Regions from separate parts of the Reyranella sp. GW821-FHT14A01 genome, predicted to be linked through region 1. Evidence: riboswitches for the same ligand, from Rfam matches in the RefSeq annotation. Region 1 holds a riboswitch; the other holds the start of a gene.
What was found. A riboswitch is a leader RNA that binds a small molecule or an ion and turns the genes downstream of it on or off. The one in region 1 is predicted to bind thiamine pyrophosphate.

Region 2: linked by a shared signal. The riboswitch ahead of thiO (glycine oxidase ThiO) and the one ahead of AC1ROX_RS08715 (ABC transporter ATP-binding protein) in region 1 are both predicted to bind thiamine pyrophosphate.

Annotation. Positions count from the first base shown of each region.
Region 1 is NZ_JBXAPM010000003.1:420,323-425,723, reverse strand. Features, by position in the region: gene AC1ROX_RS08740 (hypothetical protein) at 1-101, opposite strand, end outside; gene AC1ROX_RS08735 (SDR family oxidoreductase) at 330-1,208, opposite strand; gene AC1ROX_RS08730 (cold-shock protein) at 1,335-1,853, shown strand; gene AC1ROX_RS08725 (ABC transporter substrate-binding protein) at 1,863-2,804, opposite strand; gene AC1ROX_RS08720 (ABC transporter permease) at 2,807-3,544, opposite strand; gene AC1ROX_RS08715 (ABC transporter ATP-binding protein) at 3,541-4,260, opposite strand; TPP riboswitch at 4,246-4,347, opposite strand; gene AC1ROX_RS08710 (DUF192 domain-containing protein) at 4,429-4,935, shown strand; gene AC1ROX_RS08705 (O-methyltransferase) at 5,040-5,401, opposite strand, start outside.
Region 2 is NZ_JBXAPM010000001.1:514,834-520,234, reverse strand. Features, by position in the region: gene AC1ROX_RS02540 (ThiF family adenylyltransferase) at 1-101, opposite strand, end outside; gene AC1ROX_RS02535 (thiamine phosphate synthase) at 98-697, opposite strand; gene AC1ROX_RS02530 (thiazole synthase) at 702-1,478, opposite strand; gene thiS (sulfur carrier protein ThiS) at 1,481-1,678, opposite strand; gene thiO (glycine oxidase ThiO) at 1,647-2,651, opposite strand; TPP riboswitch at 2,647-2,764, opposite strand; gene AC1ROX_RS02515 (Spy/CpxP family protein refolding chaperone) at 2,836-3,321, opposite strand; gene AC1ROX_RS02510 (GCG_CRPN prefix-to-repeats domain-containing protein) at 3,339-3,704, opposite strand; gene AC1ROX_RS02505 (branched-chain amino acid aminotransferase) at 3,860-4,789, opposite strand; gene AC1ROX_RS02500 (glutathione S-transferase family protein) at 4,922-5,401, opposite strand, start outside.

The DNA.
Region 1 (5,401 bases):
CCCTGCCAGTGGCGGGCATCCACGCTCTGCGCGAAGACGGCGGGGACCACCGACAAGCCGGCCATGGCAGTGCCCATGAACAGCATTTGCCGACGGGGCAAACGCTGGATGAGGGAGGTGACCGACTTGCTACTGGATTGCACGATTGGATCTCTCGGGGACCCGATGTTTGATCGTTTTGGGGAGCCTCAAAACACCATGACACTTTGGCTCAATTGAGGCTGAAGCCCAATGGCCACGGCCACTTTACCCCTTTGGCTGCGTGCTTTTTCACAATCGCCCCGACGTGTGGCGCGAATGCCACACGTCGGCAGGGGGCACGCATCTAGTCAGCTGCGCTTGGCCTTGTCGGCCGAGTTGGTCGACTGGATCTGCTCGCGGATGCGAACCCAATCCTCCTCGCTGTAGGCCATCATGTTGGAGAAGGTGCCGTTGCCCATGATGCCCATGGCGCCGTCGATCGCGATGACCTCGCCGTTGATGTACTCGACCTCCTCGCTCATCAGGAAGGCGGCCATGTTGGCGAGCTCGCTGGGGCGGCCGACGCGGCCCATCGGGTTGCGCGTGTTGTAGCGGGTGTCGTTGCCTTCCTGCATCGGGTTGAGCCGGGCCCAGGCGCCCTCGGTCGGGAAGGGGCCTGGTGCGATCGCATTGAGGCGGATGCCATGCCGCGCCCATTCGACGGCGAGGCTCTGGGTCATGACGGCGACGCCGGCTTTCGACATGGCCGAGGGCACGACGAAGGGGCTGCCGGTCCACACCCAGGTTGTGAGAATGCTGAGAACGCTCGCCTTGCGCTTCTCGGCGATCCAGCGCTTGCCGCAGGCATTGGTCATGTAGAACGTGCCGTGCAGCACGATGTTGGCGATCGCGTCGAAGCCGCGCGGACTCAGGTCCTTGGTCTGCGAGATGAAGTTGCCGGCGGCGTTGTTCACCAGGCCGTCAAGCGGTCCCGTCACCCAGATCTGCTCGATCATCTCCTCGACAGCCGTGGCGACCCGAATGTCGACCGTATGGAAATCGACCCGCCGGCCCGGATTCTTTTCCATTACCTGCTTGGCGGTCTCTTCGAGGACGCTGCCGCGCCGGCCACATATCACACAGTCTGCACCAAGCTCGACGAACTTCTCCATCATCATGCGACCGAGGCCGGTGCCGCCGCCGGTGACGAGGAATCGCTTGCCCTTGAACAGGTCGGTTTTGAACATTTGTTGATCCTCCCGCGAATACTCCAGGCAAATCGTCTAACGTGAGGTTGCAATCTCGTACAAGGACTGTTGCTTCCTAGACAAAGCATGGTTACGATTTCTGCATAACAACAACGGGATCGTTGAATGACGACCCATCTGGGAGAGACGAGCGGGGACGTCGGTACTGTTGAGCTGCGTGGTAAAGTAAAGTGGTTCAACGCTGTCAAAGGGTATGGATTCCTAGCCCTCGACATCGACAACAGCGACGCGTTCCTGCATGTGACGACATTGCGCCAAGCCGGGCATGAGGATCTCAAGCCCGGTGCAACCGTAGTGTGCGCCGGTGTCCGCGGCCCGAAGGGCTGGCAGGTCATGAGGGTGATCGACGTCGATTCGTCGACGGCCGTCGCCACGACTGCGAAGCCGCCGCCCATTCCTGACGGCATCGCCTTGGGCGATTACATCAGCGCTTTGGTGAAATGGTACAACAACGAGCGCGGCTACGGCTTCGTGACTCGCGAGACGGCCGAGGGCGACATCTTCGTGCACGCGGCTGTGCTGCGGCGGCACGGCATGGATTCGTTGGCACCGGGTCAGAAGGTGATGATCCGCGTCGCTGAAGGCCAGAAGGGCCTTCAGGTCGTCGAGATCCGCGGCGCCTGACAGCTTCTCCTACTTGATCTCGCGCAGGTAGCTGTCGAGCGGCGGCGCCTGCTTGATCAGGCCACGCTTCACCAGGAATTCCGCGAAGGCGGTGTAGCGTGCGCGGTCGAGCGCGGCCGGATCGGTCGCCAGCAGCGGGACCGTGTCTTTCCAGGCCAGCCGGTTGAGATCGTTGTCGAGATCCTTGCCGTATTTGGAGAAGCTCGCCCATGCCTCGGCCTGATTGGTGGTCAGCCAGGCCGTCGCCTCGGCGAGAGCCGCGAGCAGCTTCTTCGTGCGGGCAACGGCGACCGTCTCGCGCTTGGCCACGATGATCAGTTCCTCATAGGCCGGCACGCCATGTTTCTCGACCAGCCAGAGCCGGCCCTTGGCCTTGTTCAGTTCGAGATCGTTCAGCTCGAAATTGCGGAAGGCGCCGATCACCCCGTCGACCTGCTTGCTCATGAGCGCGGTCGTCAGCGCGAAATTGACGTTCACCAGCGTCACGTCCTTGAGCGTCAAGCCGGCGCTTTCCAGCATCGCCCCCAGCACGGCTTCCTCGACCCCCGACACCGAGAAGCCGATCTTGCGGCCCTTGAAGTCGGCGATGGTCTTCACGGGCGAGTCCTCGAGCGCGACCAGCGAGTTTAGCGGCTGCGCCACCAGCACGCCGACCCGCACCAGCGGCAGACCTTCGGAAGCGAGCATCTGCAGGGTCGGCTGGTAGGAGAGCGCATAGTCGGCCTGGCCGGCCGCGACGAGCTTGGGCGGGGCGTTGGGATCGGCCGGCGCGATCAGCTCGACATCGAGCCCCTGCTTTTCGAACAGGCCGCGCTGCTTGGCGATGATCAGGGCGGCATGGTCGGGATTGACGAACCAGTCGAGCAGGACGCGGACCTTCTCCTGCGCGGCGGCAGGGAGGGCGGCGCAGCACAGTGCCAGCGCGGCGAGCAGTCGGATCATCGTTTTCATGGTCAGTCTCCTTGAATCGATTGCCAGGGCACGAGCCGGCGCGCGAGGCGGTCGGTCGCGTAATAGAGCGCCAGCCCGAGCAGGCAGAGGATGAAGAGGGCGGCGAAGGCGAGGGGCGTCTGGCCGCGCGCCAGCGACTGGGTCATCACGAAGCCGAGGCCGGCACTGGCGCCGACCCATTCGCCGATCACCGCGCCGATCGGCGCAACGGCGGCGGCAATCCGTACGCCCGAGGCGAAGGCCGGCAGCGCGGCCGGCAGCCTGATCTGCAGCAGCATCGCGCGCGGCGAGGCGTCCATCGTGCGCGCAAGCTCGAGCCAGCCCGGATCGGTCCGGCGCAGCCCGTCATAGAGCTTGCTGACGACCGGGAAGAAGATCACCAGGGCGGCCATCGCGACCTTCGAGGCCATGCCATAGCCCAGCCACAGCACCAGAAGCGGCGCGATGGCGATCACGGGAATGGCCTGGGAGACGATCACCAGCGGCAACGCCCAGCGTCGCCATGTGACGGAGGCGGCGAAGATCACGGCGAGCGTGGCACCCAGCGCGAGACCGAGCGCCAGGCCCAGGATCATTTCGGCCGCCGTCCACTGGGCCTGCTCGGCCAGCAGATCGAACCGCTCGACCAGCACCACGGCGACCCGCGAGGGCGGTGGCAGGATGTAGGGCGGCACGCCGGTCGCCCAGGTCAGTATTTCCCAGGCAATCATCAAGCCGATCGCGGTGATGAGCGGTCTCAAGAGCCGTGCCTCAATTGGCCGATCAGGCGGGCCTGCAAGGCGAGCAGGTCGGGGTCGGTCGGATCGCGCGGCACGTCGTCGGCCGGCGCGATCACCGGACCGATGGCGAAGGGCGTACCGGAGAGGACGCGGATTTCGTGACCGAGGCGTAGCGCCTCCAAGGGATCGTGCGTCACCAGCACGACGGTCCGGCCCTGCAGCAGGTGTGCGGCGAGGTCCTGCAGATCGAAGCGCGTCACCGCGTCGAGATGACCGAACGGCTCGTCCATCAGGACGATGCCGCGGTCCTCGCAGAGCGTGCGTGCGAGCGCCGCGCGCTGGCGCATGCCACCGGAGAGGCTTTGCGGCAGGGCGTGCAGGCGATCTGCGAGACCGACCTCTGCGAGGAGCGCCCGGGCGCGCGGTTCGGCGGCGCGGCGGGCCGCCTCGTCGCGGCGCAGGCGATAACCCAGCAGCACGTTGTCGAGCACGCTGAGCCAGGGCAGCAAGAGGTCGCGCTGGGCCATGTAGGCGACCGGCCCGGCGGCTTCCGTGCCGGGCAGCAGGCCGGCGAGATGGCGCAGCAGGGATGTCTTGCCGACGCCGCTGCGCCCCAGCAGGCAGGTCGTGCGGCCGGCGGCGAACTCCAGCGACAGGTTCTCGGCCACGACATGGCCGTCGAGGACGATGTGTGCCGAACGCACCGAAAGAGCAGGCGAAGACGTCAACGAAGCCACCAGTCCCTACGCCGGCATTAACCGGATCAGGTTCGGGGTCGTCCTTCCGGACCTCTCAGCCGCCAGGCGGCTCCCCCCGATGAGCGGCCGCCACTATGGTTACGTGACCCTGTTCACGCAAGCGTCATCGGTTTGACGAAATCGCGGTCCACGCTCTATGCCATGGCCATGGTTCAAGCAGTTACCCAGAGTTCTTCGAGGTCGGCGCTCGGCCGCCGTCTCTTCCTCGCGGCGCCCCTCGTGCTGGTCGGCGGTCTTGCCCAAGCGCAGCAGGGCGGCACCGATTTCCACTTCAAGCGCTCGTCGCTGGTGGTCGTGTCCGGCGGCCGCGAGATCAAGTTCGACGTCGAGCTGGCGCTGGACGATACGCAGCGCGCGCGGGGCCTGATGTTCCGCGAGAAGCTCGGCCCCTACGAGGGCATGCTGTTCGACTTCTACAAGGATGCCCCGGTCAGCTTCTGGATGAAGAACACGCTGATCCCGCTCGACATGGTCTTCATCGCCGGCGACGGCACGATCAAGTCGATCCACGCCAATGCCGTGCCGCATTCGACCGAGACGATCCCCAGCCAGTTCCCGGTGCGCGCCGTCCTCGAGATCAACGGCGGCAGCGCCAAGCTCTTGGGCATCAAGCCGGGCGACAAGGTCCTCCATCCGATCTTCGGGAATGCCTGACCGGACCTTCATCGGAGCGCGCAACTCCAGTTGCGCTCATACTTCGTCGAACTGCAGGGCTTGAGCGCAACTGGAGTTGCGCGCTCCGATGAGAGAGCCCCGCTCTAACGCCTCAGCGCGACGGTCATGCCATCCCCGACAGACAGCAGGGCGAGGTCGACCCGCTGGTCGGTCTTCAGCTTGGCATTGAGAGCACGGAGCGCCTGCGTGTCGCGGTCGACCTCCGCGGGGTCGGCGACCGAGCCGCCCCACAGGACATTGTCGATCAGCACAAGCCCGCCCGGCCGCACGAGCTTCAGGCAGCGCTCGTAGTAGGCGTCGTAATCATCCTTGTTGGCGTCGATGAAAGCGAGATCGAGCTGGCCGGTGAGGCCCTGCGCCAGCAGCCAGTCGAGCGTGCCGAGCGCCGGCCCGATCGTGAGTTCGATGCGGCTCTCGACGCCGGCTTCCTTCCAGTAGCGGCGCG
Region 2 (5,401 bases), on a different contig from region 1:
CCGCCGGCGCCGACCACCAGCACCGAAGCGGCGGCAAGGCGCGCCTGCCCCGCCTCTCCGATCTCGGGCAGCACCGCCTGCCGGGCGTAACGGTTGGTCATGGCCTTCTCGTCGCGGCGATCCAGGCCTTGGCCTGACCGATCGGATCGGCATTGTTCACGATGTCGCCCACGACCGAAGCGATGTCGGCACCCGACTTCAGGCAGAGCAACGCGCGTTCCAAGGTGAGACCGCCAATCGCGACCAGCGGCCGGTTGCCGATCAGCTTCTTCCATTCGGCCAGACGCTCGGTGCCCTGCGGCGCCCACGGCATCTGCTTCAGGACGGTCGGCCAGATCGGGCCAAGTGCCACATAGTCGGGATCGATGGCGAGACCCTTGTCGAGTTCGGCATGGTCGTGCGTGCTGACGCCGATCTTGATGCCGGCGCGGCGCACCGCCTTCACGTCGGCATCGACCAGATCCTCCTGGCCGAGATGCACCCACGAACAGCCTTCGTCGATCGCGACCTGCCAGTAATCGTTCACGATCAGGTCGGCGCCATGCTGTTCGCTGACGGCCTTGGCCTCACGCACCTGCCGGCGGATCTCCGCCTCGGGCTGATCCTTGATGCGCAACTGGATGAGCTTGGTGCCGACGGGCACCAGCTTCAGCACCCAGCTGGAATCGGGCACCACGGGATAGAAGGGATCGAGCATCTCTCTAGTCTCCAAGGGCGGCCTTGCCGATCACCGGCGTCGACGGCACGGCCATGTCGCGCGGCTCCATCGGGCGCGCGAGATAGGCGGCGCGGCCGGCTTCGACGCCGAGCGCAAAGGCGCGCGCCATCTCGACCGGATCGCCCGCTTCGGCGACCGCCGTATTGAGCAGCACCGCGTCGTAGCCCAGTTCCATCGCCGCCGCGGCATGCGAGGGCACGCCGATGCCGGCATCGACCACCAGCGGGATGTCAGGGAAATGCGCCCGCATCGACCGCAGGCCGTAGACATTGTTCAGGCCGCGCGCCGAACCGATCGGCGCGCCCCACGGCATCAGCACCTTGCAGCCCGCCTCGACCAGCCGCTCGGCCACGACGAGATCCTCGGTCGTGTAGGGAAACACCTCGAACCCGTCCTCGGACAGGATGCGCGCGGCTTCCACGAGACCGAACACGTCGGGCTGCAACGTGTCGGCCTCGCCGATCACTTCGAGCTTGATCCACGGCGTGTCGAACAGCTCGCGCGCCATGTGGGCAGTCGTCACCGCTTCCTTCACCGAATGGCAGCCCGCCGTGTTGGGCAACACGCGCACGCCCATCGACTGGATCAGCGACCAGAAGCTCTGGCCGGCCTTGCCTGCACCGCTCTCGCGCCGCAGGGACACGGTCACGACCTCTGCGCCCGACGCCTTGACCGCGCGTTCGAGGACCGCGGGCGAGGGATAGCGCGACGTGCCGAGCAGCAGCCGCGACTTCAGGTCGACGCCGTAGAAGGACGACATGATTATCCTCCCTGCATCGGCGCGACGACTTCGATCTTGTCGCCGTCGACCAGCTCCGTGCGCGGCCGAGCGGCAGCGGCGACGAAGCGGCCGTTCACCGCCGTCGCGATCTTGCGGCCTCCGAAGCCGAGGGTTTCGAGGGCCGCGGCCAATGTGCCGGGCGAGACCTCATGCATGTCGTCGTTCAGGAATATCCGCATCTCTCGTCTCCAGAAGTACGGCATCGGCCACTTGCCGCGCCAGCCAGGGCGCGAGCAGGAAACCATGCCGGTAAAGCCCGTTGGCGTGCAGCACGCGGCCGTTGCGTCGCACGCACGGCAGGTTGTCGGGAAAGGACGGGCGCAGGTCGGCCCCCAGCTCGACGATCTCGGCCTCGCCGAACGCCGGGTGCAGCGTGTAGGCCGCGTTCAGCAGCTCGACCGCCGAACGCACGCTGACCGCACGGCGTTCCTCGCTTTCGATCATCGTGGCGCCGATCATGAAGATGCCGTCGCCGCGGGGCACGATGTAGAGCGGAATGCGCGGATGCAGCATCCGCACCGGCCGCGACAGCACGATGTCACGGCTGCGCACCACCACCATCTCGCCGCGCACGCCGCGCAGGTCCGGCAGCGCGTCGCGCGCGGCCAGGCCGCGGCAATCGACGACGAAGCGCGAACCGGATTCGGCTGGCTTTGCGTCGACCCCGAACCGGATCGGAACGCCGCGCGCCTCGAGACTCGCAGCCAGCGACGCCAGCGCCTTGCGCGGTTCGAGATGGGCCTCATCGGGAAAGAACAGGGCACGGCGGAAGCGGCCCGCGAGATCGGGCTCCAGCGCGGCTATTGCGTCGCCGTCGAGCCATTCATGGCGCTCGGTCCGCGCCGCGAAGCGCGTGAGGTCGGCGGCATCGCGTGCCGGCGCGACCACGAGGCTGCCCTTCGAGACGGTGCCGGGGAAATGCTTCCGCCACCAGTCGATCGACGGCGCCCCAAGACGCGCCACGGCCTCGTCGGTGGTCGCGCGTTCGCACCAAGGCGCCAGCATTCCGCCCGCCATCCACGAGCAGGCGCCTTCGCCCACCCGTCCGGCGCGCTCCAGCACCTCGACGGCCACGCCGTGGTCGGCAAGCTCGGTCGCACAGGCCAGGCCCGCAACGCCAGCTCCAATGATTGATACGACAAGACGATCCAACGCTGACTCCCGTTCCTTCGCCGGCATGACCCGGATCAGGTTCAAAGGGTTCAGCCGTTAAGGCTGTCTCAGCCCGTCTTCCGCTGGAAGATCAGGCACCCCTCGGACGTCTTCGAGAAAAGGGGATCGCGGGCGCCCCTGTCAAGGTGGCAGGGGCCAATGATCCGATCGCCGCCCGCGACGGTCAGCCCTGTTCTTCCTGGAACACCCAGAGGCCGCCGCTCGGCTGTCCCGGATAATCGGTCATGCCGAGATAGGCCGGCATCCGACGCTTCTGCTCCGGCGTCAGCGTCGCAATCAGCGGCTTGGCGGCCGCAATGAATTTGCGGATTTCCCTGGCCCGTGCCTCCTCGCCGTCGGCCACCAGACCGAGGATATCGAGGAAATCGCCCGGCTTGGCAGCCTGGCGCTGCTTGAGCCGCTCGGCGTTGCTGCGCGCCGCGTCGCGGATAGCCGTTTCGACGGGCGGCCACAGTTTCTCCTGCTCAGGCGTGAGGCCGATCACCGCCTTCAGCGCGGCGATGCGGGCATTGAGCACGGCCTGCAGGTCGGCGTCGGTATAGGCCGGCACGGGGGCAGCCTGCTGCGCCATCACCACCTGCGGCGCTACGGAAAGCCAGGCAGCAGTCAGGACTGTCGTCGCGACGAGCGTCGCGTATCGGCGGGTCATGTCGTTCCTCATGAAGATCATTGCCAGCTGCCGTCCGGAAGGCGGCCATGATAGGGCGTGTTGCGGCAGTGGCCCCAGGGTCCCCGCCACCAGCCGGGCGGACAGCCGTTTCCGGTGTTGTAGCTGCCCCAGTAGGATTCGCCGACGTTGGTGCCGTAGCCGCCGCCCGGCAGGTTGCCGGTGTAAGGCGTGTCGCGACAATGTCCCCAAGGTCCGCGCCACCAGCCGGGTCCGCATCCCTGATCGACGAGGACAATGTGCTCGTCCGCCTGCCGTTCGACGGCCGGCGGCAAGATCAAGGCATGTGCCGCCGCAGCGGGAACGGCAAGGGCGAGAAGCAGCGGGAAGAGGATCGGCCGGGCTCTTCCGAAGGTACTTTTCATTGCACACCACTCAAACGCTGAAGAGATAGCCGGGCTGATCGCTGCGAGCAGTCAAGCGGCCGACCCGCCAAGCGTCAAGCTTCTCTGCTTGCATCCCTCCTGCCGAATGATGTCCGAACCGACGCGCCAAACGCCTCGATGAAACCGGCTTCGAATCAGGCTGCCCGGGCTGTTTCCTGCAGGAGATGCGTGGCCTCGCCGAAGCCCTCGCTGTCGGGCTCCCGCACCAGCTTCTGGAAGTCGGCCATCAGCGTCTTCGCCACCGGGCCGGCCTGGAAATGGTGCTGGTCGATCGAGCCGACCGGCACGATCTCGGCGGCGCTGCCGCACAGGAAGACCTCGCTGGCCTGGGCCAGTTCCTCCGGCATCACGTCGCGCTCCTCGACCGTCCAGCCGCGCTTCTTCGCCATGCCCATCACCGCGCGGCGCGTGATCCCGTCGAGGAAATTGTGCGGCGTCGGCGTGACCAGCCTGCCGTCGATCACCAGGAAGATGTTGGCGCCGGTCGTCTCGGCGATGCGGCCCTGCCAGTCGAGCATCAGCGCATCGTCGAAGCCGGCCTTCAGCGCACGGTCCTTCTCGATGCCGCAGATGACATAGAGGCCGGCCACCTTGGCGTGGCCCGGCGCCGTCTCCGGCGAGGGCCGGCGGTACTTCGCCATGGTCACGTTGATGCCGGCGTCGCGCGCCTGCACCGAGAGGCGGCCTTCCTGCGCCCAGGGCGCGATGGCGAGATGGACCGTCGTGCCGATCGCCGACACGCCCAGCACCTCCGAGCCGCGCCAGGCGATGGGACGGATGTAGCCGGCGGTGAGGTCGTTGGCCTTCACGACGGCGCGGGTCGCCTCGTCGATCTGCTCACGCGACCACGGGAGATCGTAGTCGAGCAGGTTGGCCGAGCGGATCAGGCGGGCGCTGTGGGCCGCGAGGCGGAAGACGCGGCCGTCATAGATGCGCTCGCCCTCGAAGACGGCCGAGCCGTAGTGCAGCGCGTGGGTCAGCACATGCATGCGGCTCTCGCCCCACGGGACCAGCTTGCCGTCCAGCCAGATGAAACCGTCCCGGTCATCCATGGTTAAGGACATTGCGATATCCTCTCTCGATTGATTCCAAATAGGTCTCTGAGGTGGTCCTCAGAACAACTATCCGTTCAAATAGGTCAATATTACTGACCTTGTCAATCGCACTGACCCTGTGGTGTTTTCCGCCGTGAATGTTCAGGTCAGGAGCAGAGGCATTCCCGGGTCGCCTTTCTGCATCGCCCGCTGGTAGGCCGGGCGGGCCGCAATCCGCTGCAGATAGGCGCGGATCGCCGGATAGGGCGCCAGATCGTAGGGCAGGAAGTAACGCATGGTGGTCAGGGAGAAGACCGCCATGATGTCGGCGGTCGTGAGTTCGGCCCCGGCCAGGTAATCGGCCTTTGCGAGCCGCGCCTCCAGGAGGCCCAGCGCCAGGTCGAGACGGCCCTTCATGGCCTTGATCAGGGGATTGTCCGCCGGGAGATCGAGCCGGCCCAGGATCATGTTGCGGCCGGTCGCCGGCTGGAGCGTGCCGTTGGCGAAGTGGAACCAGTAGAGGAACTGGGCGAAGTCGGGATGATCGGGCGCCAGGACGAGCCTTCCCTTGCCGTACTTGGCGACGATGTACTCGACGATGGCGCCGGACTCGGCCAGCAGGACATCGCCGTCCTGGATCAC